DNA from 2 places in the Cytobacillus pseudoceanisediminis genome. Region 2 is predicted to be linked to the other one. Evidence: a T-box and tRNA genes for the amino acid it is inferred to sense, from the RefSeq annotation. Region 2 holds a T-box; the other holds one or more tRNA genes.
What was found. The T-box of region 2 lies ahead of thrS (threonine--tRNA ligase). A T-box ahead of a tRNA ligase gene usually reads a tRNA of that ligase, here a tRNA-Thr.
Positions count from the first base shown of each region.

Region 1: it encodes a tRNA-Thr, which carries the amino acid that the T-box ahead of thrS (threonine--tRNA ligase) is inferred to sense. The anticodon was not compared.

Region 1 covers NZ_CP097349.1:3,972,897-3,976,779, forward strand. The annotation lists gene rocF (arginase) at 1-573, opposite strand, end outside; tRNA gene M5V91_RS21425 (tRNA-Ala) at 789-864, opposite strand; tRNA gene M5V91_RS21430 (tRNA-Gly) at 872-946, opposite strand; tRNA gene M5V91_RS21435 (tRNA-Lys) at 1,015-1,087, opposite strand; tRNA gene M5V91_RS21440 (tRNA-Gln) at 1,242-1,316, opposite strand; tRNA gene M5V91_RS21445 (tRNA-Tyr) at 1,382-1,465, opposite strand; tRNA gene M5V91_RS21450 (tRNA-Thr) at 1,480-1,555, opposite strand; tRNA gene M5V91_RS21455 (tRNA-Val) at 1,561-1,636, opposite strand; tRNA gene M5V91_RS21460 (tRNA-Glu) at 1,641-1,715, opposite strand; tRNA gene M5V91_RS21465 (tRNA-Thr) at 1,743-1,815, opposite strand; tRNA gene M5V91_RS21470 (tRNA-Asn) at 1,851-1,925, opposite strand; rRNA gene rrf (5S ribosomal RNA) at 1,945-2,061, opposite strand; rRNA gene M5V91_RS21480 (23S ribosomal RNA) at 2,314-3,883, opposite strand, start outside.
Region 2 covers NZ_CP097349.1:3,526,346-3,530,228, reverse strand. The annotation lists gene M5V91_RS18990 (cyclic-phosphate processing receiver domain-containing protein) at 1-357, opposite strand; gene M5V91_RS18985 (SRPBCC family protein) at 522-1,010, opposite strand; partial or broken gene thrS (threonine--tRNA ligase) at 1,163-2,361, opposite strand; T-box leader at 2,413-2,645, opposite strand; T-box leader at 2,686-2,919, opposite strand; T-box leader at 2,960-3,194, opposite strand; gene M5V91_RS18975 (YhgE/Pip domain-containing protein) at 3,262-3,883, opposite strand, start outside.

The DNA of each region.
Region 1 (3,883 bases), 450 kb from region 2:
AATGCCTTTTTCCTTAATAAGCTCCCGCTCTCCTTCATCCAAAGATCTTGCCCCAATAATGACAATATTCTCTGGCTTAACCTTTGGAGCATATCCCCCTACATTGGTTAAAAGCGGGTGGCCAATTCCCAGGCTTACCGCAAGAGGCATGCCATGTATGTTCCCTGAAGGTGATGTTTCAGCTGTATTTAAATCCCCGTGGGCATCATACCAGATTACCCCAAGATTTTTGTAGTGCTTCGAAACACCGGCCAATGTTCCAATTGCGATGCTGTGATCCCCGCCCAGTACTAATGGAAAAGAACCACTTTCTATTGCTTTATCAACTTCTTCGCCCAGTTTTTCTGTTTTTTCAGCAATAAGGTCCAAGTTTCTAAGATTTGATTTTGGATCGATTTGAACTTCCGGACGGCCGATGGCAATATCGCCCTGGTCATGGATTTCTTCGAATAAACACTTTAATCGCTCATTCACACCGGCATATCGGATCGCACTTGGCCCCATGTCCACACCGCGTCTCATCTGGCCAAGATCCATTGGCATTCCAATTATCGATAATTTCTGTCTTTTCATAGTAAAGTCCTCCCTTTCCCTTCATACTCATATTTTAACCGCTTTCAAACACATGACTCAACTCGACAAAATCGTGTATATATATGCGGCTGCCGGAAAAAGAAGCTTCTAAAAATACCATAGTAACTTTCTAAGTTTTGCCACTTATTGTTTTGTGAAATAAAATAAAAAATCCCTAAACCATGCTGGTTTAAGGAATGTCGTATTATGTATGATGGTGGAGCCTAGCGGGATCGAACCGCTGACCTCCTGCGTGCAAAGCAGGCGCTCTCCCAGCTGAGCTAAGGCCCCATTTATTTGGAGCGGAAGACGGGATTCGAACCCGCGACCCCCACCTTGGCAAGGTGATGTTCTACCACTGAACTACTTCCGCAAACATATTTATATTCACAAGTAAGACCTTCAGGACTCGATTCCCAAGGTCTGTGTTTTTCTATAAAGTGAGCCATGAAGGACTCGAACCTTCGACCCTCTGATTAAAAGTCAGATGCTCTACCGACTGAGCTAATGGCTCGAAATATAATTCTGATGCCTAAACTTCATTTGCAGATGTGCTTCAAAGCCCTGCGGTCTTTGTCGCAGATTTTAAAAGCTTGCCATTCAGGATGTAACGCTTCGATGCTGCAATCTTTTAAAATCCTCTACCGACTGAGCTAATGGCTCAAAAATGGCTGGGCTAGCAGGATTCGAACCTGCGAGTGACGGAGTCAAAGTCCGGTGCCTTACCGCTTGGCTATAGCCCAATAATTACAAAATAAAAAGGACATTCATAGCTTGTCCAGTTTTTTGTGTTTTTATTAAAAATAAATGGTGGAGGGGGGCAGATTCGAACTGCCGAACCCGAAGGAGCGGATTTACAGTCCGCCGCGTTTAGCCACTTCGCTACCCCTCCATCTATAAAAAAGATGGTGCCGGCGAGAGGACTTGAACCCCCAACCTACTGATTACAAGTCAGTTGCTCTACCAATTGAGCTACACCGGCAAATATGGTGGAGGATGACGGGATCGAACCGCCGACCCTCTGCTTGTAAGGCAGATGCTCTCCCAGCTGAGCTAATCCTCCATTATGGTGACCCCTACGGGATTCGAACCCGTGTTACCGCCGTGAAAGGGCGGTGTCTTAACCGCTTGACCAAGGGGCCTAGTACTCTAGTTGTCTACATTAAAAGAGCTTCCAACCGGGCTCGAACCGGTGACCTCTTCCTTACCATGGAAGTGCTCTACCTGCTGAGCTATGGAAGCAACAGCTCATAATTCCCAAAAGGGCTTTATGGAAATGGCTCCGCAGGCAGGATTCGAACCTGCGACCGTTCGGTTAACAGCCGAATGCTCTACCACTGAGCTACTGCGGAAAAGTGGTATTTGTAAACAGCCCGGCAGCGTCCTACTCTCACAAGGGGACAGCCCCTAACTACCATCGGCGCTGAGAAGCTTAACTTCCGTGTTCGGTATGGGAACGGGTGTGACCTTCTCGCCATCGCCACCAGACTATTTTCAAAAGACAAGTATGATTATACTTTCTTTTAATGTTTTTTTCAAGAGGAAATTTCATTTTTTCGTTCCCTCAAAACTAGATAATGTATGAAGAAGCATTTGCCGAGTATTCACCAATGACTTGTCTAGCTTCGGCTCCTAACCTCTCGGCCGTTTCGATCCGTCCCTCCAAATCCCAAAACCAGGATTTGAATGGCCGGCTCTCCAACGTCTCTCAAAGTTGAACAGTCGCCTCCGCTTTTCGTTTTGGTTAAGTCCTCGATCGATTAGTATCAGTCAGCTCCACATGTCGCCACGCTTCCACCTCTGACCTATCAACCTGATCATCTTTCAGGGATCTTACTAGCTTGACGCTATGGGAAATCTCATCTCGAGGGGGCTTCATGCTTAGATGCTTTCAGCACTTATCCCTTCCGCACATAGCTACCCAGCGATGCCTTTGGCAAGACAACTGGTACACCAGCGGTGCGTCCATCCCGGTCCTCTCGTACTAAGGACAGCTCCTCTCAAATTTCCTGCGCCCACGACGGATAGGGACCGAACTGTCTCACGACGTTCTGAACCCAGCTCGCGTACCGCTTTAATGGGCGAACAGCCCAACCCTTGGGACCGACTACAGCCCCAGGATGCGATGAGCCGACATCGAGGTGCCAAACCTCCCCGTCGATGTGGACTCTTGGGGGAGATAAGCCTGTTATCCCCGGGGTAGCTTTTATCCGTTGAGCGATGGCCCTTCCATGCGGAACCACCGGATCACTAAGCCCGACTTTCGTCCCTGCTCGACTTGTAGGTCTCGCAGTCAAGCTCCCTTGTGCCTTTACACTCTGCGAATGATTTCCAACCATTCTGAGGGAACCTTTGGGCGCCTCCGTTACTTTTTAGGAGGCGACCGCCCCAGTCAAACTGCCCACCTGACACTGTCTCCCGCCCCGATAAGGGGCGCGGGTTAGAATTTCAATACAGCCAGGGTAGTATCCCACCGACGCCTCCACCGAAGCTGGCGCTCCGGCTTCTCAGGCTCCTACCTATCCTGTACAAGCTGTACCAAAATTCAATATCAGGCTACAGTAAAGCTCCACGGGGTCTTTCCGTCCTGTCGCGGGTAACCTGCATCTTCACAGGTACTATAATTTCACCGAGTCTCTCGTTGAGACAGTGCCCAGATCGTTACGCCTTTCGTGCGGGTCGGAACTTACCCGACAAGGAATTTCGCTACCTTAGGACCGTTATAGTTACGGCCGCCGTTTACTGGGGCTTCGATTCAAAGCTTCGCTTGCGCTAACCTCTCCTCTTAACCTTCCAGCACCGGGCAGGCGTCAGCCCCTATACTTCGCCTTGCGGCTTCGCAGAGACCTGTGTTTTTGCTAAACAGTCGCCTGGGCCTATTCACTGCGGCTCATCAGGGCTATTCACCCTAATGAGCACCCCTTCTCCCGAAGTTACGGGGTCATTTTGCCGAGTTCCTTAACGAGAGTTCTCTCGCTCACCTTAGGATTCTCTCCTCGCCTACCTGTGTCGGTTTGCGGTACGGGCACCTTTTCCCTCGCTAGAGGCTTTTCTTGGCAGTGTGGAATCAGGAACTTCGGTACTAAATTTCCCTCGCCGTCACAGCTCAGCCTGTGTGGTAACGGGATTTGCCTCGTTACCGGCCTAACTGCTTGGACACGCTAATCCAGCAGCGTGCTTACCCTATCCTCCTGCGTCCCCCCATTGCTCAAACGGTAAAGAGGTGGTACAGGAATATCAACCTGTTGTCCATCGCCTACGCTTTTCAGCCTCGGCTTAGGTCCCGACTAACCCTGAGCGGACGAGCCTT
Region 2 (3,883 bases):
CTATTTTTGCAGATGATTTGGCGGAATGAAGTTTAGGGGCAGTGGCCTTAAGATTACTTTAATATCAGTGGGCATTTCAAAATCCTGCTGTGCTTGTTTTAAATAATGATACATAGCTTTCCCGCCTGCGGAATTGGCAGAGTGAACAGTTATGCGATCCGCAAATAACTGTTTTTGAACCATTAAATGAACGAGCATAAGACCATTTCTCGATTTACTTACTAAATCATGGTCTAAAGACAAGTGGTCAATTTCAAAGGTCTGAAGCAAATGGATACACTCATCAATGGTCTCAACTAATACATGACCATCAGGCGCTTTCCGATAATCATCCAGGAATACGCTTATTTTCTCCAATTTTATCCCCCTTTCGAAGGGGTGACTAAGAAAAGTCAAGTTGACCCTAAGGGTTTGATTCACCTTTCATTGTAACATACATATGTAAGTAAAGATACCGAAGAGGGATTAATTGGAAGAAAATTGGCTGCGGTTTTAAAAAGAGTGTCCGCAGGTATTTGCTTTCAAGGCTGGCAGCAGAGGTTTCCTTCGCCCTTTTCAAGAGCTGATTTTAAACTGTCCAGTACACCTGACCAGGCCATTTGATGCCAGTTTATTGCTTCAATCCAATCTTCATGATTCTTAAATCCTCTATGTTCAACAATCACCTTTGATGAATTTTCATGGATTGCCTGGAAACTTACATGAACAGTTGTTAATTCATCCTCATTATTCATTAAATCCTCAAATTGGTCTGGGCCTTTCCATGTGAACTCAAGCTCATTTTCAGTAATAAGCTTAGTAATTTTACATCCCTTCGTATTCATGCCCGTACTATTTCCGGGAATAAAATAAAGCTCATAAGCTCCGCCTTCCTTAGCTTCTACTTTCGCTTCAGGTGCAAACCATTCAGATACCCTATCAGAGATTGTCCAAGCGAGCCATACCAGATTGAGTGGTGAATTGATTGTTGTCTCATTAATAATGGCTTTCTCAATTGCAGTGGTTTTCAAAATAATCCTCCCCTAAGTGTAAAATTATTACATTTAAATAATAACATTATTTTGAAAATTAAGATATTGTTAACTGGAGAAAATTCGGAGAGATAGATTATTTGTAAAGAGGAAAGCCCAAAAGGAATAAATTCCTTCTGAGCTTGAAAGATTTATCTGCCGCCGTTTGTTTCATTAATAAACCGCTCAATTACTTCCTCAATGCTCATCACACCGATATTTCCCTCTTTACGTTTTCTCAGTGACAGGGATTGCTGCTCCATTTCTTTATCACCAATCACCAGCATGTAGGGAACTTTCTGTTTTGCGGCTTCCCTGATCTTGAGTCCCATTTTCTCTGTTCTAAAGTCGGCTTCAGCACGGATGCCTGCTTCTTCCAATTGTGATTTCACATAGTCTGCATATTCAGCATGCGAGTCAGAGATTGGAATGATCTTTGCTTGAACGGGTGACAGCCACAGTGGGAAATCGCCTGCAAAATGTTCAATTAGAATAGCCATGAAACGTTCAACTGAACCAAAAATTGCCCTGTGAATCATAATGGGAAGGTGAAGTTTGTTATCTTCACCAACATATGCACAATTAAACTTTTGCGGCATTTGAAAATCCAGCTGGACAGTACCGCATTGCCAGCTTCTGCCGAGCGAATCCAATATATGAAAGTCAATTTTCGGCCCGTAAAACGCCCCATCACCAGGATTAATCTGATAGTTTACTCCTTTGTTTTTCAAAACAGATTCCAAAGCTCCTTCAGCACGTTCCCACATTTCTTGTGATCCCATGTATTCCTCCGGGCGTGTTGAAAGTTCAACTTTATAGTCAAAACCGAAATGGGAGTAGAACTCATCAATTAGGACAAGTATTTTATCAATCTCGGCCTCAATCTGATCAGCCATCACAAATAAATGGGCGTCATCTTGAGTGAACGACCGGACTCTTAACAGTCCATTCAAAGAACCCGAGAGTTCGTGTCTGTGGACTAATCCCAGCTCCGCATAGCGGAGAGGCAATTCCCGGTAGCTTCTCCGTTTGCTATTGAAAACCAATATCGCACCCGGGCAGTTCATGGGCTTTATCGCATAATTTTGCTCATCCACATTTGAGAAATACATATTTTCATGATAATGATTCCAATGGCCGGATTGTTCCCAAAGTTCCTGTTTCATCATAATCGGTGTCTTAATTTCCTGATAGCCTGCCCGCTGGTGTTTTCGTCTCCAATAACTTTCAAGTTCATTTCGCATCACCATTCCATTTGGCAGGAAAAAGGCATTCCTGGGGCTTCCTCCATGGATGTGAAAAGCTCCAGCTCTTGACCTAACTTTCTATGATTTATTTTTTCTGCTTCCATTTCAATTCCTCCTGATTTTTAGTTATAAAAAAAGACCACACTCCTCCCAAACATAGGGACGAGTGTGGTCGTGGTGCCACCCTAATTCCATAAAGCAATCGAAAGACTGTTTTATGCTCAAAAAGATAACGGATTCCCCGATTATGGATACTCTGATATAGATCATTTCCCCATAATAGCTCCAAGGCGGTAAATCATTCCCTTTTCTTCAGGGCTTGCAGCCGGTGACCCTGATCTCTGGAAAGAAAATAAAGAATGATTCATGTCCTTATCAACGCTAATTATATAGTTTTAATTAAAATAAAAAGCCGCACTCATCCCAGCAAAAGGGACGAGTGCGGCCGTGGTTCCACCCTAATTCCATAAAGCATGCCGAAAGACTGCTTTATGCTCAAAAAGATAACGGATTCCCCGATTATGGATACTCTGATATAGATCATTTCCCCATAATAGCTCCAAGGCGGTAAATCATTCCCTTTTCTTCAGGGCTTGCAGCCGGTGACCCTGATCTCTGGAAAGAAAATAAAGAATGATTCATGTCCTTATCAACGCTAATTATATAGTTTTAATTAAAATAAAAAGCCGCACTCATCCCAGCAAAAGGGACGAGTGCGGCCGTGGTTCCACCCTAATTCCATAAAGCATGCCGAAAGACTGCTTTATGCTCAAAAAGATAACGGATTCCCCGATTATGGATACTCTGGTATAGATCAATTCCCCATAATAGCTCCAAGGCGGTAAATCATTCCCTTTTCTTCAGGGCTTGCAGCCAAATGGCCCTGATCTCTGGAAAGAAAACAAAGAAAGATTCGTATCCTTATCATAGCTCATATTTATATTTTTACTGATTTTATTACACATTTTGGAAAAGGTCAAGAGGGTTAATAAAACTTTTAAATCCTAATGAAACAACCCCGATTCCTTTGATTTTTTCATTAGCGCTTTTGTTTTTCTGCTTAATGGCTCTTTCAGGAAGGTTCCAATTAATAGTGCAATGAAACCGAATAGCGTCAGGACCAGAAGGTCTCTGTAAACTCTTTCCCAAACAATGCCTCCAACAGCTTCTCTCATTAAATCAATGGCATAAGAGAAGGGCAGGAAGGGGTGGATGGTTTGGAAAAATTCAGGAAGCAAGGCGGTCGGATAGGTTCCGCCAGCACCTGCAATCTGAAGCACCAGCAAGACAATCGCCATGGCTTTTCCTACATCGCCAAATACAGATACTAATGTATAAACAATTAATATAAACACTAAACTGCTTATCAGTCCAAACAGGATAAACCATACTGGTTCAGCTGCATCCACTCCGAGAATTAAGATATTCCCTATTGTCACTACGAGGGTCTGTGCAAATCCAATGCTTAGGAAGGTCAGCAGTTTGCCGAAATAGATTTGTTTTCCCGTAAATTCTTCATGATGATGAACATCTGTAGCCAAAAGGGAAATTAATAGAAGGGCACCTACCCATATCGCAAGTACGGTATAAAAGGGAGTCATTCCTGTTCCGTAATTTTGGATTGGG